Regions from separate parts of the Solibacillus sp. GQ1 genome, predicted to be linked through region 2. Evidence: riboswitches for the same ligand, from Rfam matches in the RefSeq annotation. Region 2 holds a riboswitch; each other region holds the start of a gene.
The links. A riboswitch is a leader RNA that binds a small molecule or an ion and turns the genes downstream of it on or off. The one in region 2 is predicted to bind S-adenosylmethionine.
Positions count from the first base shown of each region.

Region 1: it holds a riboswitch for S-adenosylmethionine, as region 2 does, so the genes downstream of both, AC6CH1_RS14030 (methionine ABC transporter ATP-binding protein) here and metK (methionine adenosyltransferase) in region 2, are expected to answer to the same signal.
Region 3: it holds a riboswitch for S-adenosylmethionine, as region 2 does, so the genes downstream of both, AC6CH1_RS14885 (O-acetylhomoserine aminocarboxypropyltransferase/cysteine synthase family protein) here and metK (methionine adenosyltransferase) in region 2, are expected to answer to the same signal.

Region 1 covers NZ_JCAXEX010000002.1:342,960-350,584, forward strand. The annotation lists gene AC6CH1_RS14005 (acyl-CoA dehydrogenase FadE) at 1-839, shown strand, start outside; gene AC6CH1_RS14010 (arsenate reductase family protein) at 1,169-1,525, shown strand; gene gcvH (glycine cleavage system protein GcvH) at 1,606-1,986, shown strand; gene AC6CH1_RS14020 (toprim domain-containing protein) at 2,076-2,402, shown strand; gene AC6CH1_RS14025 (thioredoxin family protein) at 2,410-2,712, shown strand; SAM riboswitch class I at 2,774-2,876, shown strand; gene AC6CH1_RS14030 (methionine ABC transporter ATP-binding protein) at 3,022-4,050, shown strand; gene AC6CH1_RS14035 (methionine ABC transporter permease) at 4,043-4,711, shown strand; gene AC6CH1_RS14040 (MetQ/NlpA family ABC transporter substrate-binding protein) at 4,867-5,673, shown strand; gene gltC (glutamate biosynthesis transcriptional regulator GltC) at 5,800-6,702, opposite strand; gene gltB (glutamate synthase large subunit) at 6,821-7,625, shown strand, end outside.
Region 2 covers NZ_JCAXEX010000001.1:2,413,731-2,421,355, forward strand. The annotation lists gene AC6CH1_RS12245 (alpha/beta hydrolase) at 1-600, opposite strand, end outside; gene AC6CH1_RS12250 (gamma carbonic anhydrase) at 855-1,367, shown strand; gene metK (methionine adenosyltransferase) at 1,477-2,673, opposite strand; SAM riboswitch class I at 2,939-3,054, opposite strand; gene pckA (phosphoenolpyruvate carboxykinase (ATP)) at 3,253-4,839, shown strand; gene AC6CH1_RS12265 (alpha/beta hydrolase family protein) at 4,916-5,695, opposite strand; gene AC6CH1_RS12270 (NUDIX hydrolase) at 5,679-6,146, opposite strand; gene AC6CH1_RS12275 (transposase) at 6,213-6,521, opposite strand; gene AC6CH1_RS12280 (Dps family protein) at 6,635-7,078, opposite strand; gene AC6CH1_RS12285 (hypothetical protein) at 7,285-7,437, shown strand; gene yidD (membrane protein insertion efficiency factor YidD) at 7,440-7,625, shown strand, end outside.
Region 3 covers NZ_JCAXEX010000003.1:126,264-133,888, forward strand. The annotation lists gene AC6CH1_RS14860 (DMT family transporter) at 1-425, opposite strand, end outside; gene pepT (peptidase T) at 515-1,738, opposite strand; gene AC6CH1_RS14870 (lysoplasmalogenase) at 1,890-2,537, opposite strand; gene AC6CH1_RS14875 (hypothetical protein) at 2,707-4,386, shown strand; gene nfsA (oxygen-insensitive NADPH nitroreductase) at 4,431-5,165, opposite strand; SAM riboswitch class I at 5,412-5,526, shown strand; gene AC6CH1_RS14885 (O-acetylhomoserine aminocarboxypropyltransferase/cysteine synthase family protein) at 5,644-6,948, shown strand; gene AC6CH1_RS14890 (hypothetical protein) at 7,138-7,536, shown strand.

The DNA of each region.
Region 1 (7,625 bases), on a different contig from region 2:
ATGCATCTGAATCTTTAAACTATCGTACAGTTGGTTATTTCGAAGACCGTTTAAGCCAGTTATCTGATGAAGAGCAAAAAGACGGCAAATCAGTTGCAGCAGCAATCGCTGAATATGCTATTGAGTGCTCGATCGCAAAAGTATTCGGTTCTGAAACATTGGATTTCGTAGCGGATGAAGCGGTTCAGTTACACGGTGGTTACGGCTTTATGGCTGAGTACGAAGTAGAACGCATTTACCGCGACTCTCGTATTAACCGTATTTTCGAAGGTACAAACGAAATTAACCGTATGATCGTACCGGGCACATTTATGAAAAAAGCATTAAAAGGTGAGTTACCACTATTACAAGTTGCGCAAGAACTGCAAAACGAGCTATTAATGCTTATGCCTGAAGAAATCGGCCAAGGTGCTTTAGAGCAAGAGAAATATTTAGTGAAAAATGCCAAGAAGATTGCAGTACTTGCAGCAGGTGCAGCAGCACAACGCTACGGTGCAAAACTGGATGCGGAACAAGAGCTGTTAGTAAACATCGCAAACATTGCGAACCAATTATACGCAATGGAATCTGCAGTAATCCGTACACAAAAAGCAATCGAGCGTGACGGAGAAGAAAAAGCAGCACAAAAAATTCTTTACACTCAAATTTTCTGTCAGGAAGCATTCGCAGAAATCGAAAAAGAAGCAAAAGAAACATTAATCGCTTCAGTTGAAGGTGACGATGCACGTATGATTTTATCAGCATTACGTAAATTAACGCGCAACAACCCTTACAACTTAATTCCGAAAAAACGTGAAGCTGCAGCGAAACTAATCGAAGCAGAAAAATATGTAGTTTAATAAAGACGGTAACCGGGTGTATACAATGCACCCGGTTTTTCTATGGGTTTTCTAATAAAATGTAAAATGTTCTAATATAATTTCAAAATGTCTAATATACATGGGAACTTCTAATATAAGTTTCCTATCTTCTATTATGTCACCCAGAGTTTCTAATAAGTGAAGTGAAGCCGTTCTTCTAAAATACGTCGGGCATGTTCTAATATTTTTTGCACATCTTCTAATAACAACCATAACCAGTAAAACTCCGATAGTGCGAACACATTTTTGATTTGTCCTTCTATATCCGTTACAATATAGGAAAATCCAGGGCAAAAAGGAGTACTTACATGACAGTAAAATTCATCCAATATCCGAAATGTACAACATGTAAAAAAGCGCAAAAATGGCTAGATGAGCAAGGTGTGGACTATGAAAATATTCATATTGTAGAGCAGACACCATCTAAAGAGGAACTTAAAGCAATTTACGAAGCTAGTGGAGTGCCGCTGAAGAAATTCTTTAATACATCTGGCATGAAATATCGTGAATTAGGCCTAAAAGATAAATTACCGACAATGTCCGAGGATGAGCAATTAGAGCTATTAGCATCGGATGGTATGTTAATTAAGCGACCAATCGTTACAGATGGTAAAAAATTAACTTTAGGATTTAAGGAGTCTGACTTCTTAGAAACTTGGAAATAAACAGTTATTCACATTGTATTTCCGAACGAAATATGGCAAAATGAACTTGAATGTACTACATATAACATGGAGGTTTTCGAATGAGCACACCTAAAGAATTACGTTATTCAAAAGAGCATGAGTGGGTTAAAATTGAAGACGGTAAAGCGACAATCGGTATTACGGATTTCGCACAGTCTGAACTAGGCGATATCGTATTCGTAGAGTTACCTGAAGTAGGCGATGAAATTTCAAGGGATCAGCCTTTCGGTAGTGTAGAATCTGTTAAAACAGTTTCTGAACTATATGCACCACTTTCTGGTAAAGTTGTTGCAATCAACGAAGAATTACTGGACAATCCTGAATATGTAAATGAATCACCATACGGTAATGCATGGATGGTTACTGTTGAGTTAACAAGTGAAGCAGAAGTAGACGAGTTATTAGACGCAGATGCTTACACTGCATTAATCGAACAATAATATGAAACACTAAAGCCTTCTATATAAAGGTTTTAGTGTTTTTTTGTTATTCTATATATAAAGGTGTCGAATGAAAGGAAGCGTGTTATATGGGAAGATACATCGTTGTAGAAGGACGTGCCGATAAATTGAGATTAATCCCGATATTAGCTGAGGACGTGACAATTATTTGTACAAATGGCACAATAAGCGAAGTCAATTTGATTGATTTATTGGAAGAATATGAGCAAGATGAAATTATCACTATGTTTGATGCAGATAAAAACGGTGAGAAGTTACGTAAACTGATGAACCGTGCATATCCCGAAGCGACACAGCTTATCATACCTCACGAATATGTAGAAGTAGAAAAAACACCTACTAAAATCTTAAGGGATATTTTACTACAGGCAAAATTTTTAGTAAAAGAAGGATGACAGTATAATGGAACAATGGACGAAACAGCAATGGGAACAGAACGTACAACAGTATGATCAGACAGCGTTTTTCTTATATACGCCTATGTGCGGCACTTGTGAAGTGTCGGAAAAAATGTTGGAAGTAATTGAGAAATTACTCCCAGATCTTCCGCTTGGTATGGCAAATATCAATTATTTAGGGGATTTACCATATGAATTGAAAATTGAAAGTGTACCTTGTTTAATCGTTTCAGACAACGGGGAACTAACGAATAAAATTTATGCATTTAAATCCGTACCGTTTTTGTATGAAATATTAAAAAAGTAATTGACGTAGTCACTTTGTCGTGATAAAGTAACATTCATAATAATAAAACTTAATAACGTTGCTCTTATAAAGAGAGGTGGAGGGAAGTGCCCTATGAAGCCCGGCAACCAGCGTTTACGCAAAGGTGCCAATTCACACAAAGTTTAAACTTTGAAAGATGAGAGAACGGTTTACCGTATAAATGTATGTGAAACCTTTCTACTTGTCTTGGTAGAAAGGTTTTTTTCATTCAACGGAGGTTTTGAATGAGAATAGAACATGATTTTGAAATAGCAGGAAGGTTATTTCAATTTAGAAGGAGTACAACCGATGATTGATATACAAAATATTACAAAAGTGTATAACACGAAAAACGGTAAACTTACAGCAGTTGATAATGTAAGCCTATCGATTAACAAAGGTGAAATATACGGAATTATCGGCTACAGTGGTGCCGGTAAAAGTACGATGATCCGACTGCTGAACGGTTTGGAAAAGCCTACAACAGGTTCTGTCATTGTAGGCGGCCAGGATATTGCAAAAGCTTCCGGGGCAAAATTACGAGAAGCACGCCAAAAAATAAGTATGATTTTCCAGCACTTCAATCTGCTCTGGTCACGTACAGTTGAAGAAAACATTGCATTTCCACTTGAAATTGCAGGCGTTTCAAAAGCTGATCGTGAAAAGCGAGTAGAAGAGCTGATTGAACTCGTAGGTTTAAAAGGAAGAGGGAAAGCGTATCCTTCACAATTGTCAGGCGGTCAAAAGCAGCGTGTCGGCATTGCACGAGCGTTGGCGAACAACCCGGAAGTACTTTTATGTGATGAAGCGACTTCAGCGCTTGATCCGGAAACAACGGATTCAATTTTGGAATTACTGCTCGATATTAATAAAAACATCGGACTTACAATTGTACTCATTACACATGAAATGCATGTTATTCGCAAAATCTGTAACAGAGTAGCGGTAATGGAAGCCGGTAAAGTAGTGGAACAGGGAGATGTATTGCAAGTGTTCCAGCATCCTCAAGCACCAATTACGAAAAACTTCGTATCACAGGCTTCTGGTGAAACACAGGAAACGCAAGCATCACTGGAACAGATTTTAGCCAATTATCCAGAAGGCAAAATCGCTAAATTAACATTTGCAGCGGCAACGACAGAACAGCCTGTCATCTCACAAATGATTAAGCAATTTGACGTAGTTGTTAATATAGTGCATGGCAAAATCTCAAATACAACGGGCGGTTCGTTTGGTACATTGTTTATTCATATCGATGGCGAGCCAAAAGCAGTCGCGGAAGCATTAAGCTTTTTAGCAAAGCAAGAAATTCAGGCGGAGGTGATTGAGCATGTTTAATCAATTATTTCCGAACGTAGATTGGGGTAAAATGCTCGAAGCAACATATGAAACAATTTATATGACGGCTGTTGCGACAGTCATCACATTTATACTAGGACTTCTAATTGGTATTGTCTTATTTTTAACGAGCGACAATCAATTATGGGCAAATAAAATTGTACACTTTTTGACAGGGTCACTCGTGAATATTTTCCGCTCGATTCCATTTATCGTCTTAATCATTTTATTAATTCCATTTACTAAGTTTTTACTTGGAACAATCCGTGGCGCCAATGCAGCATTACCTGCGCTAATTATTGGGGCAGCACCGTTTTATGCGCGCATGGTATTAATAGCATTAAGAGAAATTGATAAAGGTGTCATTGAAGCAGCCCGCTCAATGGGAGCGAAAACTTCTACGATTATTTGGAAAGTGCTGATCCCGGAAAGCTTACCGGCATTAATTTCTGGTATTACTGTTACTGCGGTAGCTTTAGTAGGATATACAGCAATGGCCGGCATTATCGGTGCGGGTGGTTTAGGTAACCTGGCATTCCTTGATGGTTTTCAGCGTAACCGAACAGATGTGACATTAATGGCAACTGTTTTAATTTTAGTTGTAGTATTCATTATCCAATTTATTGGGGACTTCATTACAGCAAGAGTGGACAAACGATAGTTAGTGGCTCATAAAAGGCCGTAATTATAAATAATGGTGCATCGAAACAATATGGACGCAAACTTTAAAAAAGTGCGCGTCTATAAGGAAAATAATCAGAATATAAAAAAGGTTTCGATAAACTGAACAAACTAAAAAAAGGGTAGGTAAAACAAATGAAGAAATTATTATCAAGCGTTATTTTAGGAGCTTCAGTACTTGCTTTAGCAGCATGTGGCGGAGAAGATGAAAAATTAGTAGTTGGTGCGTCAAATACACCACACGCAGTTATCCTTGAAAAAGTTAAGCCAATTTTAGAGGAACAGGGTATTGAGCTAGAAATTGCAACTTATACAGACTACGTTCTTCCAAATCAAGATTTAAATAACGGTGATTTAGATGCAAACTACTTCCAGCACATCCCATACTTCGAAGCTCAAAAAGCGGATTTCGATTATGACTTTGCAAATGCTGGCGGTATTCACATCGAGCCGATTGGTATTTACTCTAAAAAATATTCATCTTTAGAAGAACTTCCTGAAGGTGCAACGATTTTACTTTCTAACTCAGTGGCAGACCATGGACGTATGCTTTCATTACTTGAAGCACAAGGTTTAATTACATTAGCAGAAGGTATTGATAAAACAAAAGCAGAAATAAAAGACATCGTAGATAATCCGAAAAACTTCGAATTCGATGCAAACACAGCAGCTGAATTATTAGTGCAAATGTATGAAAATGAAGAAGGCGATGCGGTGTTAATCAACTCAAACTTCGCAATCGATAACGGTATTAACCCATTGGAAGATTCAATCGCAATCGAGTCTAGTGAATCACCATATGTAAACATTATTGCAGTAAAATCTGGTGATGAAGATTCAAAAGAAATTAAAGCATTAGTAGATGCATTACGCTCAAAAGAAGTACAAGACTTTATCGTTGAAGAGTGGGGCGGCTCTGTAGTACCTGTTTCAGGCGAATAAAATGATCAAAAAACCATTTTCTCTCTTCGGGGAGAAAATGGTTTTTTTTCTGGACATAAAATAGCCTTTTCTTAAATAAGGGGTATCTCCTTATCCAATGAAAATTTTTTTCTGTCCAAATGCATTTTATTGGAATCGTGTTAATCGTGAATAAAAGTTGGATATAAATTTGACGAATACTTCTTCGGATGGAGCAAGATCTCTTGCTGTTGGTGCAATGATGCCGACTGTGCGTCTTATATTAGGAATGGCGATCGGCACTTTGACAGTCATGCGCGGTGTTGAATCGTAAAGTGAACTTTCCGGTAAAAGTGTCACACCGATTCCTGCTGCCACAAGCCCTTTTAAAGCATCCATATCTTCTCCCTCGGTAGTGATATTCGGCATAAAGCCTACAGAGCGGCATGCATCAACAGCCACTTTATTTAAAATATAGCCTTCCGGAAAAAGTACAAATTGGTCATTACGCAAATCGACAAGGTTAATCGAATCTTTTTTTGCTAGTGGATGTGTTGCAGGCAATAAAGCATGGATGTTTTCACTAAACAGCACGGTTGTATTGATTGCTTCGTCTTTTGGTGGTAATGGTCCAAGCAAAGCTAAATTCAGCTCGCGATTTTTGACCGCATCAATCAAATACTTATAGGATCCTTGGCGCAAATGGAAAGAAATTTCCGGGTATTCTTTTTTAAATGCCGAAATGACGGTCGGCAATACATAGCTTGCCAAACTTGTAGGAAAACCTATTTTAATTGTCCCTTTTGCCGGGTCTAAATATTCTTCTACCTGCTTTGCAGCAAAATCAATTCCCTTGAGTGCGGAAATACAATGTTCCAAAAAAATCTTCCCGACCGGCGTCAGCTTTACGTTACGCCCAATTCGTTCAAAAAGCGGTGTGCCGAGTTCTTCTTCCAAGTTGGCAATTTGCCTGCTGATTGCAGACTGGGCAACGTGTAAATGCTCTGCTGCTTCAGAAATATGCTCCCGTTCTGCCACCTCTACAAAGTAACGTAACTGTCTTAATTCCACAATTCCCACCCCATTCATCTAAAAAGTAGATTGTTTATATCCAAACTATATATTGTTTATATTATTTCGAAAACTTTAAAATGTAAATACGGGATTGAAAGAATGAGGGGGAATGAATATGAGTTTTCATCAGTTACCAGAAGCACAAGGGTTATATAATCCTGAATTTGAACATGACGCATGCGGAATCGGCATGTATGCAAATATAAAAGGAATACCTTCACATCAGATTGTAGAAAAAGGATTGGAAATGTTATGTCGCTTAGAACACCGTGCAGGACGCGGCGGGGACGGCAAGACAGGTGATGGGGCAGGGCTGTTAGTTCAAATCCCACATGCTTTCTTTCAACAAAACTGTACGGATCTTAATTTACCTGAAATAGGTGAATATGGTGTTGGTCAAATTTTTTTCACAGAGAATGAAAACGAACGCCTAAAAATTGAACAAAAGATGAACGAATTAATTGAACAGGAAAATCAGCAACTGATTGGTTGGAGAACTGCTCCGACAAATAAGGAAAATTTAAGTGAGATTGCTAAATCGACTGCACCGGTAGTTCGCCAAGTATTTATTCGTTCAAACGAAAACGACAATAAGGCGTTCGAACGAAAATTGTATGTCATCCGCAAACAGCTCGAACATTGGGCTACGGAGCAACAATTCGAATTGTATATTCCAAGTCTTTCTAGTCAGACAATTGTTTTTAAAGGTTTGCTTTCACCAGAAGAGGTAAGTGAATTTTATGTGGATCTGCAGGACGAAAACTTTGTATCCGCATTGGCACTCGTGCATTCACGTTACTCAACGAATACATTCCCATCATGGAAACGGGCCCATCCGAACCGCTATATTATCCATAATGGGGAGATTAACACATTGCGCGGCAATATTAACTGGATGCGTGCACGTGAGCAACAGTTCG
Region 2 (7,625 bases):
TAATAATACCGGGATATCCGGGAACTTCAATTCGGGGTTACGGATTGTACGCGTCATCTGCTGCCAGTCGCGATACCATTTTACCGTCACCATACTCGTTAACGGTAATTGTTCTTTCAACTCCATTAATACATCTGTATTCCGGGTAAGATGGTGAGGCTCCAGCTCATGTTTCAGCTTAACATTCGATGTAATGGCGCTGAAGCTTGATAAAGCATTCGACAGTTTACCCGGTGCCAGCTTTAAGTTAAACCAAGGGGATGTTAAAACAACACCCGCACATTCTATTTTATTGTTCTGGAGCACGTACGTAGCTATTGCAGCCCCTAGCCCATTTCCGACGATAAAAAGCGGTAAATTATATTCTAGTGCCACTTTCAATAACACTTTTGTATACTTGTAATATTCTTTAAAATCTTCATCATGATACTTTGTATACTTTCCTTGCTCTCCATGTCCCGGCAAATCTCCCATCACAACGTGAAAGTGAGAACTACGGAACTTTTCGATTAACCATGCGTACCACCGATGATGTTCATATGCGCTATGAAGAATAACGACTACGGCTTTTGGTTGTTGCTCTGTTTCCCATTTCCACATGGCCATACTCCTTACATGTAAATTATTTTTATGTCATAAACACGAGACCTTTAATTTTAAATCTGAGTTTTGCCGTGTATCAAAAAATTATGGTATTGCGCCTACTTTAATATCGGCATCATTATATTACTATTTATTTGTTTAATTATAATACATTCCGATCTAAAAGAAATGTTAATTGAAAAATCTTCACGTTTTGTTACGATATCTATAGATTTATCTACAATTTTATAGAAGAAATGAGGAAATGAAAAATGATATACCCTTATAAGGATAAAATACCGACGATTCACCCTTCTGCATTTATTGCCGACTATGCCACAATTACCGGCGATGTAACAATAGGAGCCGAAACTTCAATTTGGTTTAACACAGTAATCCGCGGCGATGTAAACAAGACAATAATTGGCGACCGTGTCAGCATCCAGGATTTGAGCTGCCTTCACCAAAGTCCCGCTTACCCTCTCATTATTGAAGATGAAGTAACAGTAGGTCATCAAGTTACATTACATAGCTGTACAATTAAGAAACGTGCTTTAGTTGGTATGGGTTCCATCATATTGGACGGAGCCGTTATAGGCGAAGGAGCATTTATCGGTGCCGGTAGTCTTGTGCCACCGGGAAAAGTGATTCCTCCCAACTGTTTAGCGATGGGACGCCCAGCAAAAGTCGTACGTGAAGTAACTGCAGAAGATCGCGCAGATATGGATCGCATTATTTCCGAATATGTAGCGAAGGGACAATACTATAAATCACTTCAGAAATAATTTCACACTCATTTACTGTTTATCGAAATCTCTACCTATAATATAGGAAGTTTACTGGAAATTACAAAAAAGGAGCTATCCATTTAACCGGATGCTCCTTTTTATTTTATTAAATTCCTGCTTTTGCTTTTAATTCAGCTGCTTTATCCGTATTTTCCCATGGCACATTTAAATCTGTGCGACCGAAATGTCCATATGCTGCTGTTTGTTTATAGATTGGGCGACGTAAATCAAGCATTTTAATAATGCCTGCAGGACGTAGGTCAAAGAGTTCACGAACCCAGTTTACGATTTGTGATTCTGCTACTTTTCCTGTACCAAATGTATCAACAGCGATTGAAACAGGCTGTGCAACACCGATTGCATAAGCAAGTTGCACTTCAGCACGGTCGGCTAAGCCAGCTGCTACAATATTTTTGGCAACATAGCGTGCTGCATATGCTGCAGAGCGGTCAACTTTTGTTGCATCCTTACCAGAGAATGCTCCGCCACCGTGACGTGCATAACCGCCGTAAGTATCAACAATAATTTTACGTCCTGTAAGACCTGCATCTCCTTTAGGTCCGCCGATTACGAAGCGACCTGTTGGGTTGATGAAGTACTTTGTAGCTTCATCCAATAAATGAGCAGGAACTACCGGTTTAATAACGTGTTCTTTAATGTCTGTTTGGATTTGTTCCAATGTTGCTTCTTCATCGTGCTGTGTTGAAATAACGATTGTATCTACACGAACAGGTTCATTGTTTTCATCATATTCAATTGTTACTTGTGTTTTACCATCCGGACGTAAATATTCCAATTCACCTGATTTACGCACTTCTGTTAAACGACGCGCTAATTTGTGAGCTAAAGAAATAGGCATCGGCATAAGTTCCGGTGTTTCGTTACATGCATAACCAAACATTAAACCTTGGTCGCCTGCACCGATTGCTTCAAGTTCATCTTCAGTCATTGAACCTTCACGTGCTTCCAATGCCTGGTCAACACCTTGTGCAATGTCAGGTGATTGCTCTCCTACTGCTACTAGTACTGCAAGATTTTCAGCATCAAAGCCGTACTTACCGCGTGTATAGCCGATTTCTGCTACTGTATCGCGGATAATTCCTTTCATATCTACATAAGTAGAAGTTGTAATTTCACCAGATACTAATACTAAGCCTGTTGTTACCGTAGTTTCACAAGCTACACGTGCATTTGGATCTGCAGCTAAAATAGCGTCTAAAATGGCATCCGAAATTTGATCACAAATTTTGTCCGGATGTCCTTCCGTTACACTTTCTGATGTAAACAGTCGACGATTTGTCATGTCATTTCCTCCTAAATCACTTTGGCAATTGTTTTTTATTGATACGGTACTCATTACCCATGTCCGTTATATTGCAGGAATTACGCTGATGCGTAGCTGCCTTTTTAACGTCAAGCTATATTTGCTTTAACACGAGGGTCTGAAAGGCTGTAACTATATAATTTTCGTTCAGTACGAAATTGTAAAACAAAATAAAAAAAATCCTTTCTCTCATAGCCGTGTTCATCACACGTGAGGAAAGGATATTACGTTTCGTTACCTTTCACTCTTATCGTTCAAGGGAAATTTTGCCCTTGCATCAGGTTGGCACCAACACGTATAAAATATACGCAGGTTGCCGGGTTTCATAGGGCCTGCCCCTCCACCAGCTCGGGATAAGAGTATCCGTTCAATTAAACATCTTACGCAAAAATTCAAGTACTGTCAACAAATTTTGACTTTTTTCGATCTGCTAAAATTTACGAAAAAATAATTTGCAATTAGTATAGATTATTTCACTTAATGTGTTATACTATTTTTGAATTAGGAATCAACTCCCCTCTATAAGGGAATACTATAAAAAAGGATGGTATTTAATAGATGAATTCGGTAGAAATTGCTAACGAGCTGAAAGAACTTTTAAACGGGGAAAACATCAAAACTCAATTATCTGTTCCACAATTAATTGAAAAAGCTACATCACGCGGAGAAGCATCGCTAACTGTTGAAGGCGCATTACGTGCTGAAACAGGCAAATATACTGGCCGCTCTCCTAAAGATAAATATATAGTAGAAGAAGAAATTTCAAATGACAAAATCGATTGGGGTAAAGTAAACCGTCCGATCTCTGCAGAAGTATTTGATAAACTTTATGTAAAAGTTATAAATTACTTAAAAGAACGTGACGAGTTATATGTATTCAACGGTTTTGCTGGTGCAGACAAAGAGTCTCAATTATCTATTAAAGTAATTAACGAATATGCTTGGCATAATCTATTCTGTCATCAATTATTCATCCGCCCAACAGCAGACGAATTGGCTAAACACGTTGCCGAGTTTACAATCGTATCTGCGCCAAACTTCAAAGCAGATCCGGAAGTAGACGGTACTGGATCGGAAACATTTATTATAACATCTATCGAAAAGAAAATCATCTTAATCGGCGGAACTGAGTACGCAGGTGAAATGAAGAAGTCAATCTTCGGTATTATGAACTACTTGTTACCTGAACAAGGTATCTTCCCAATGCACTGTTCTGCAAACGTTGGAGAAGAAGGCGATGTAGCATTATTCTTCGGTTTATCTGGTACAGGAAAAACTACTTTATCAGCTGACAAAGACCGTAAATTAATCGGTGATGACGAGCACGGCTGGTCTGACAATGGCGTATTCAACATTGAAGGTGGTTGCTATGCAAAAACAATCAACCTATCTGCTGAAAATGAGCCGGAAATTTACAATGCAATCCGCTTTGGTTCAGTATTGGAAAACGTTGCGGTAGACCCTGAATCACGTGAATGCGACTATGCAGACGGTTCTTTAACAGAAAACACACGTGTCGCTTACCCTATCGACTTTATCGACAATATCGTCTTGCCATCAGTAGCAGGTCATCCAAATACAATCGTCTTCTTAACAGCCGATGCATTTGGTGTATTACCTCCTATCTCTAAATTGACTAAAGAGCAGGCAATGTATCACTTCCTAAGCGGTTTCACTTCTAAACTTGCCGGTACAGAACGTGGTGTAACAGAGCCAGAACCAGTATTCTCTACATGCTTCGGTTCTCCGTTCCTGCCGCTTGCTGCAACTGTTTATGCAGAGCAATTAGGTAAGAAAATTGATGAGCACGGTTCACAAGTATTCCTAGTAAACACTGGTTGGACTGGTGGCGAATATGGTGTAGGCAGCCGTATGAAGCTTTCTTATACACGCGCAATGGTGCGTGCTGCAATCGACGGTAAATTAAATAACGTTGAAACTACCCAAGACGCTGTATTTGGATTAAACATCCCAGTAGCAGTTGAAGGTGTACCAACTAACGTATTAAATCCTCGTGATGCATGGGCAGACAAAGCTGCGTATGACAAAAAAGCTTCTGAACTTGCCGAACTGTTCAAAAACAACTTCAAGAAGTTCGAGAATGTTGATGAAGCAATCGTTCAAAAAGGCGGTCCATTAGTATAATTTACTAATCAGCCGTGTTTATTCAATCAAAAACAGCATTTTTCTCTAGGAGAAAAATGCTGTTTTTTTATTGTGTTTATTGGCGTTTCATCCAATCACATAAGTTTTTCACAGTATCACAGTTTAGGTTGGGAGGATAGTGATGCTTTAATCCAGATGAGTACCATGTCTCAACAGATTTCCCTTCCTTTTTTAAATACTGCTCCAGTTTATAGGCATGCTCTATATCAACATGCTGATCTTCTGTACCATGAATAATAAGTACGGGGGTTTGAAGTTTATCGATTTCAAATAATGGTGTACGGTCATCATAGTTTTCCGGTACTTTATTTGGAGTACCGCCAACAATTCTCTTTAAGCCGCGCCGCATATCAACACGGTCCCAATATGTTGCTGTCGCATCCGATACACCTGCCCAAGTTACGAGCGATTTGATATCATCACGTAAAATCGCTGTCCACAATACCATTAACCCGCCGCGGGAAAATCCATATAAATTCACTTTATCCACTTGAATAAATTGCTTCAGTACTTCTAAGCCGTTAACTGCATCATAACGGTCATCACCCGCAAACTCGTCCTTACCTTCTCCTCCGCGATTTCCACGATAATACGGAGCAAATACAACGAAGCCTTGCATCGCAAATTGAGCAATACGTGCAGGCCTGACCATGCCGATCGATTGGAGTCCCCCACGCAAATATAAAAGCGCTTCATATGTACCAGGGGCTTTAGGACGCGCCAATAATCCTTTTACACGCAGTCCTTGTGACCAATACGTAATTTCATCTAATCGGATATGAGGATTTGGAGATGGGTAATTGCGTATCGAAAAAATCTTACCATTGTCGTTCATGACTTTTCACTTCCTGCAACATCTTTTTCATTCCTGCATCCCGCATATAGAAACTTAATTTTGGCTGCTGCCACAGCTCTTCTTCTGTCAGCCATAACATGCCTTCTGTTTCATGATCTCCTGTAAAAGGTTCAATGTCCTTTACCATAGCAGTAAAGACCGCTTTGCAAAAGGGAATCTCATCATGCACAATATAGTAGGCAAACCATTTTACATCTTCTATGACCACATTTGCTTCTTCGTAAACTTCACGGATAGCCGCTTCGTACAATGTCTCCCCGGGCTCCTGCTTGCCTCCAGGAAACTCAACGCCACGACGATGATGAATCGTGCATAACCATTTCCCTTTATATTGTACAAGTGCCAATACATGCTTCGGTTCAACTTCGAAAGGACCTTCATCAAATCTTAAATCTACTTTTAAATTATTTTCATCGATAAATGTAAACATCTTTTCGCTCAACTCCTACTATATAGTGTAACGAACAGATGTCTCCCGTTCAATCAAATCGCCTAATTAGCGCGTGAAGTACGGCAGTTGCTCGACGAATTTCTTCGCTTCCTCATCACCGAATTCATGAATCAGAGCATAGACTTTTTTTAGACGGTGGTCGATCTCATGATTTAATCTGTCCAAATGATATGGAATAAACGGCATATGGGCACGGAATGCATTTGACGCCTCCAGCTGCTGCATCTGATTGAACAGCTTCATAAATATTCGCGCTTTTAATGGCTCCATTTTCAGTACAAATTCATAGGATGATCCAGGATGCAAATTGCATGTTAAATTGGCAACTGATACATAAACATTATTTTTTTCCATTATTCTCACCTCAAGTTTAAGGTGGTCCGCAATAATCTCGTTTATACATTGGAAGTATATCGTACAGTGAACGAATAAAAAACGACCCCGCATTTGGAGTCGTTTATCCGATATTATTTGCCTAAATAAGCATTTAACATCCATGTATGTTTCTCAAGACTTTGGAATTGAGCGTTCAGTAAATCCTCTGTGCGATCATCGCCTTCTTCTGAAGCAGTTTCCATTGCTTTATTTAAAGCTTCCATAATCGTATTGAAGTCAGTGATTAACTTAGAAACCATTTCCTCTGTTTCTTCTTTTCCTGAAGCCTCTTCAATTAGAGAAAGCTCTAAATGTTCCTTTAATGTTGCAACAGGCTTGCCGCCCTTCGTTAAAATACGTTCTGCAATTTCATCTAAATTTAATGTTACTTCGTTGTAAAGCTCTTCAAATTTAACGTGTAGTGTAAAGAATGATGGTCCGTTTACATACCAGTGATAGTTATGTAACTTCGTGTACATTACCGACCATGTTGCTACTAAATCATTTAATTGTGTGTTTAATTGTTTCTTTGCCATTGTCCTTCACCTCATAAATTATATTTAAAACTTCTTAACGAAGTTTTAATCCTGATATAAAATCAGCTTACTATTTCTAATATTTTCAGAAATGTATCATGCTTGTATTATATCCGTTATCGCACTTCTTAAAACATTTAGTTCAACCATTATTCACACTCACCACATTTTTTTCCTGTAATATGGAAGGAAACGAGGTGAAAAAAATGAGCTTACCTATTGTATTGATTATTATCGTAACGATTATGGGGATATTCGCATTCTCTATTATTTTACTTGCCCGGAAAAACAACGTATCATTAAAACAAACCGTTGATGACAAACCAATTCGGACTTATAAAAATGGAGAGCAAAAATAGCAATGAAAAAACTTTTTATCGGATTAATTCGTCTTTATCAAAAATATATTTCGCCAATGACGCCACCTTCTTGCCGGTTCCACCCGACCTGTTCACACTATGGAATTGAAGCAATTCAAAAACATGGTGCAATAAAAGGATCGGTCATGACCGTTATTCGAATACTAAAATGTCAGCCGCTTCATCCA
Region 3 (7,625 bases), on a different contig from region 2:
AAAATAATGCCCGAGATGCCAAGTGAAATAAGCGGGATTTTTGCCCTGACGTCTTTTCCGGCGACAGTCGTAATAAATAGCGGAGCCAATAAAACACCTGCTACAATCGTAAACTGCCATGTACCCGATACGAGCCAGCCTGGACCGAATGCCGCGGCAAATGTAAGCGGCGCATAAAATAATACGAACCCGACAAAACTCCAAATGAGCCATGCACCGGGATGATCTTTCATTTCATTCGATAAAATACGAAAACCGCCTTTTCCCCGAATAGCAACAATGGAAATGAGAAAGGGAAGCATAAAGAAGTAGCGGAGTGAAGAACTCCATAGCCAGCTTCCGCCTTCCAATTCCATTGAGTGGTTCAATACAAATGTAACCGCAAAAAATAAGGCCGCAAAAATGCCAATCAGTATTTCCCTCATCATACACCTCGCTTGATTGTATTGAATTTTCTGTCTATTAAGTATACAAAAAAATGGAGCGAAAGTAATCGCCCCATTTAAAGTTTCTATTAACGTTGTTCGAATAACTGAACAATTTCAATAATGACTTCCGTCGCTTTTTCCATCGTTTCAGCTGATACAAATTCATATTTACCGTGCATATTTTCGCCGCCCGCAAAAATATTTGGTGTCGGCAAGCCCATATATGAAAGCTGAGAACCGTCAGTCCCGCCGCGAATTGGCTCGACAATCGGAGTAATGTTAAACTTGGCAAACGCTTCTTTTACGATATCGACGATTTCCATAACAGGCTCGATTTTTTCACCCATATTGTAATATTGATCCTCGATCGCTACAGTTAATGCTTCTTCACCGTATTTTGCCTGTAACTCTTTGCCGACCTTTGCCATATACGCTTTTTTCTCTTCGAATTTAGCGCGGTCATGGTCACGGATAATGTATGACATTGTTGTTTCTTCAATGCCACCGTTGAAATGCATTAAGTGGATAAAGCCTTCATAGCCGTCCGTTTTTTCAGGAACCGCTTCTTTAGGCATTTCATTTTGGAATTCAATCGCCATTGTAATCGAGTTCACCATTTTATTTTTTGCTGAACCCGGGTGGATGTTCGTGCCGCGTGTCGTTACTTTTACGCCAGCTGCATTAAAGCTTTCAAATTGTAACTCACCAAGGGGACCGCCATCCATTGTGTAAGCATAATCCGCACCGAATTTCTCGACATCAAACTTGTGCGGACCGCGCCCGATTTCTTCGTCCGGTGTAAATGCTACACGGATTTTGCCGTGCTTGATTTCTGGATTGTTAACTAAGTATTCCATTGCCGTCATAATTTCAGCGATGCCGGCTTTATCATCCGCACCAAGCAATGTATTGCCGTCTGTCGTAATTAACGTTTGGCCAACATAGTTATTTAAGTTCGGGAAGTAGTCCGGTGCCATGACTAAACCATTTTTTAATGTAATCGCTTCACCATCATAGTTTTCGATGCGCTGAGGCTGTACATTTGTTCCTGTGTAGTCCGATGTCGTATCAACATGGGCCAAAAAGCCAAGTGTCGGTACGTCTTTGTCTGTATTTGATTCAAGTGTTGCAAATAGGTAGCCGTTTTCGTCCAGCGTAATATCCGTTAAACCGATTGCTGCCAATTCATCTTTTAATACATGTAATAAATCGAATTGCTTCATTGTTGAAGGGGTAGTGTCAGAATTGAAATCTGATTGTGTATCAATTTTTGCATAGCGTACTAAACGTTCAATTACTTTCTCTTTCATACGAAAAAGACCTCCTAATACTTATTGCTTTTATTCTACACTTTTTATTTCGGTTTTTGAACTAATTATCTTCATTCAGCGGCTACTTAAGTATCCGCTGAATGAAGATAAGCCTCTGGCAGATGTCATAGATTTTTTAAATGATATTTTTTTAATCTGGACGCGATCGTAATCGATCATAATCAATTATGCTGAGCATGAGGAAAAACTGTGCGCCGTAATACGTGAACATGATCAGGATATGGGAAGCGGGAACATCAAACATAAACCGGTTAATAGCTAATACTGAGTCCGACATGATAAAGAGGATGGCGCCGATGACAGCAAACTTACTTCCTGTTCGGAACGATGTCCATCCCATTGTTAAAATAACTAAAATATAAGCGGTCACTGCAATGGCAAGTACAGTGTCTCCTTTTTGTAGCAGGCTTCCCGCAATCCAGAACATCATAACCGCACCGTATAAAGCTAAAGTAATTTTTACATACAGTGGTGTGTTCTGCTGATTTGTTGAACGGAATGCAAAAATATAGAAAATATGACCGATCAGGAAAAAGCTCAGTCCAACGATGAACCATTGCAATGTATAATCGCCAACCGCACAGAAAATTAAACCGATGGAGATAAGCCAATAATATGGAGATTTTACATGTACTTTTGTTAAAAGTGCAAGCGCTATAAGCAAAATCATTGGCAAAAGTTTAAAGACCATTTTTAGTGAACTATCAATCGTTTCAAAAAAGAATACATAGTACAAGCCAAGCCCGAAGAACAGTAAAATCAAAACTTTCCGTGCCATCCATTAACCCCCTGAGTATAATATTTATATATAATTACTAAACAACCAAACTATGATTTCATAAAAATACAATATATGCTCTATTATGCCAGAAATTATGCGATTTTACTTGTTTATGAATCTTTTTGAAGGGTTATTCGTACATAGTAAGTAAGAGAGGGTGATTGTTATGGGACAATTATTGCTAATAACGGCAATTGGATCACTTTTGATCACATTATTATTAATGCCGTTATCAAAAAAAGTTCGCAATAAGGAGCTTTCATCAAAAACATTTACGAGCTTATTCATTACAACATTTATAGTAAGTTTTATTTCAGTATTTTTAACAGTATATATTTCTAAAATCGATCTAAGCTGGACGATTTTTTTATACGTAATACCTGTTGTAGCGATTATTGGCGCGATATTTGCAGTCGGTAAGGAGCAAAAAATTAAATCTGCGATCGTGCTTGTCAGCATTATTGGGATCGGCTATTTAGTAAGTGCACCATTTTTAAATGCAGATGAAAAATTCAAGTCTTCAGAAATGAAGGAAAAGACGGAAATTTCGGCGTTTGATGAGACGAAAACACCGGCAAGTGTACCGCCGAAATTTGTTGAAAACAAAATGAAAAAAGCGTTTGGACAGGTGCCAAACACGAGCTATTATGAATTAGGAAATCTGCAAATTCAAAAAGTAAATGATCAGTATGTTTACATTGCACCTGTAGAGTTTTCAGGATTCTTTAAGTGGTTTAACGGAAAAACAACTCCAGGATATTTCACGATGAGTGCTACTGACTCAAGCGATAATCCAAAGTTTGTGAAGGCAGAAATGAGCTATGTTCCATCTGCTTATTTAAATAAAAACCTGGAGCGTCATATTCGTCTTCAAAATCCATCATTAATTTTCTATGGAGATCCGCAGCTGGAAATTGATGAAGATGGAAAACCATATTACATCCGTTCTTACGGGGAATTCATTTCTGCTCGTAACGGCTTTGATGTAAAAGGGATTGTGCTTGTTGATGCGGAGACGGGTGCAACAGAGAAAATTGCGATTGCAGATGTACCGGCATTTATTGACGGTGCTGTCTCACCGGAAGCAGTAAGTTTGCAAAACAGTTATTTCGGTAACTATGTACACGGCTTCTGGAATAGTCTTGTCGGTAAAAAGGATGTTAAGTTACCGAGTGATGAAGGTACGGAAGCAAATGTAAGTCCGATCTTTATGGAAGATGGGGAAATGTATTATTTCACTGATTTTACAAGTCCAAAAGAGGGCGTTGACTCGATGCTTGGTTATGCATTAACACATGCACGTACTGGTGAAGCAACGTACTATACTGGAAATCTGGAAGAGTCTTATATGGATTCCCAAGGGGCTCTTGAAATTATCGAGAAAAAATTCATCGAAAAAGAATGGGAGGGCGAAATGCCGATCCTTTATAACTTCTACGGTGAAGCGAGCTGGCTGTCAGCTGTACTTGATGCGAACGGATTCCTGCAAAATTACTTTATCGTGTCAGCAGCAAATCCTGAAATTTCGGCATATGGTACAACACCAAATGAAGCGTTAAGACTTTATAAAACAGCGTTAAGCCGTGGCGGCAGTACGGTAGATGGTACTTCGAATGCCGAAGAGGCCAAAGCGACGGTAAAAGTCGTGCGTGTTTATAAAGAGCGTGTAGGTGATTTCACAATTGTATCCTTCCTGGCGAACACAGGTGAAAACTTCATCGTTTCTACGGAAGTTGCACCGTTTGCAATATACTTGCAAGAAGGTGACCAGGCGACGATAACGTACGCGAAAACAGGAGAAGATTTCCAGCCTGTAAAAGCATTGCAAATTGAAGGGTTGAAATAAATAAAAGGAGTATGCCATTTTGCGGCATACTCCTTTTTATTAGCTTACTTCCAAGTAAAGCCTTGTGAAGCAAGGAAGTCTTTAATATGCGGACGGTTTTGTTCAACTAAGTAATCAGCCATTTGTTTCGTCCATGTTGCAGTCTTCTGATTCGAAGATCGGCTGCTGTAATAGTCTTCCATAATTCCATCGTACTCATCTAGCAGCGTCTCGTACTTATCAACGTCATAACCATTTTCATGCAATACCGCAGCTACCGGTAAACGCGGTTTTGTTTCATTGCGTTTTGTCGGTGTACCGATCGTCATCGCAAATAATGGGAAAACGTATTCCGGTAAATTGAACAGCTCGCTGATTTCCTTAGGATTTGTACGGGCACCACCGATATAGCAAATGCCGTAACCCATTGATTCAGCTGCAATAACAAAGTTTTGGGCAAATAATGCAACATCTGCTACCCCTACAAGCACGTTTTCAGCCGTGTCAGCAGAAATATCAACCCCATGTTTTTGACCGGCTACTTGCAAACGTTTGAAATCTACGCAAAACAAGAAAGAGGCGCCCGCTGTTTTGAACTGGAATTCATTTTTAGACAGTTCACCAAGCTTCGTTTTCTTTTCCTCATCCGTTACCCAAATGACACTGTAGGCCTGTACAAAATGCGAACTTGCCGCCATTTGTGCAGTTTCGATTAAATCGATGACAGTTTCTTTAGAAATTTCCTCACCTGTATATTTACGAACAGATGTATGACTGCGTAATAATTCTTTTGTATTCACGTGAACATCTCCCTTATATGTAATAAAAAACTTAAATATATAGCCTTCAAGCTTATTTTAGTCAATATTTTACTTGAAGTCGATTATTAACGTCTGTTCAATTCATAGAGAAGGAATTTTTGCATATCGTTAAATACAGATAAGAGTAATCTGAATAGAAATCTGAAAATTTTAATTTTTTTGTGTTGACATATCGGATTAGTATGTTTTATACTGAGACTCAACGATGGAACACAAATCACATAACTCTTATCAAGAGCGGCGGAGGGAATAGGCCCTGAGATGCCCGGCAACCAGTAAGTGATGAACTGACTAAGGTGCTAATTCCTACAAAATGGACAATCATTTTGAAAGATAAGAGGAGGCAAACTTGCTCATGCGCAACCCTCTTCTTAACTGAAGAGGGTTTTTTTCATTTAAAAAATCCTCCTCAAAAAACACCGATTTCACCATCGATTAAATTTTTGGGGGTAATAAAATGACAAATTTAAGACCAGAAACTTTATTATTACACGGGGGACAAAAGCCAGACCCGGTAACAGGTGCAATTGCAGTTCCCGTTTACCGCACAACAGCCTATGCATTTAATGACACAGCTCATGCGCAACGTCTATTTGCATTACAGGAAACAGGCAATATTTATTCTCGTATTATGAACCCGACAGTCGGGGCATTTGAAGAACGGGTTGCTTTATTAGAAGGGGGTACAGCAGCAGTAGGGCTTTCATCTGGCGCAGCAGCAGTAGCATTTTCGATTTTAAACGTTGCCGGTGCAGGGGATGAAATTGTTGCGGCAGGTTCACTTTACGGTGGGACTTACAATTTATTCGCCACTACATTGCCTCGCTACGGCATTACAGTAAAATTTGTGGATGAATCAGATCCTGCAAACTTCCAGGCGGCAATCACGGATAAAACGAAAGCAATCTTCGCTGAAATTATCGGAAATCCAAGCTTGAAAGTACTGGATATTGAAGCGGTAGCAAACATCGCTCATGACAATGGTCTTCCTTTATTAATCGACAGCACATTTGCTTCCCCATACGGAAGTAATCCGATTGAATTCGGTGCGGATGTTGTCATCCATTCTGCAACAAAATGGATTGGTGGTCATGGAACGACAATCGGCGGGATTGTCGTTGATGCAGGGAAGTTCGACTGGACACAAGGAAGACATCCAGGATTTACAGAACCGGATACTTCTTACCATGGTCTACGCTACGGGATTGACACAGCAGGCGCTGCATTTGCGACAAAGCTTCGTGTTCAACTATTGCGTGATTTTGGTCCAACATTATCTGCTGACGCGGCATTTAACTTCCTGCAAGGACTTGAAACGCTTCATTTGCGTATTGTCCGTCACAATGAAAATACACAAAAAGTTGCCGAGTATTTAAGAGCCCACCCATTTGTGGAATACGTAAATTACAACGGCTTTGAAGATTTTGAGACACATGATTTGGCGAAAAAGTACTTGAAAAACGGCTTTGGATCTATCATTACGTTCGGCATTAAAGGTGGACGCGAAGCCGGTCGCCAAGTAATCGATAACGTAGAATTGTTTTCACACGTAGCAAACGTTGGGGATGCCCGTTCATTGATTATCCACCCTGCGAGCACAACGCACCAACAGTTATCTGCTGAAGAACTAAAAACTGCCGGCGTATCGGAAGAGCTCATTCGCTTATCAATCGGGTTAGAAGCAGCAGAAGATATTATCGCAGATTTAGAACAGGCATTAGCGAAAGTTGCGGCTGAAGTAGGCGCAGAAACAAACGCATAAACCTTTAAAAAAGGCTTAGCTTTTCCCATTCGAGAAGCTAAGCAATTTTTAGAAAATTAATCCCTACTATTTTTATAAGTTTTATTGACAAATTTAATACCAAGTAATACAATTGGGATAATAATATTACCAACCGGAAAAATTTAAAGTGATGTTGCAGCATCATTGGAAGAAAAGGAGTTGTTCAACATGGGGAAAGTATACAGTGCACAAAACATTGCAGCCTATATTATTTATGAACTTAATGACGTAAAGGAATTTGTGAACGCTTGCGCTATCCAGCAAATTTTGGCGGATGTGAATACGATGTGGCAGCATGTTTTTGGACACAGTGCCTTCTCTGAACAAGCTCACGATCTTACCACAGCAGGTTATGTTGTAAAAGAAGTTGCCGAGGAATACAAAATTCATGGTACAGCCCATATTTTATCGCCAGCCAGAGAGTGGTTCTTAAAATATGGTGAATTTCAGTTAGTGGAGCGCCCATACGCGGTCCCTGACTACTCGGCAAAAGAGGAAATCGTCATGACCAAGATTTTAACTGCCTATCGTTTACGGGCCTATAATGATGTAAACGTGGCAGTATAAAATAATTCCGGAACACTAGCGAGCCCCCTTGCTAGTGTTTTTTTTATTTGGTGATTTTTTACACGGTGTATATGGTTTATTAGAAGTAT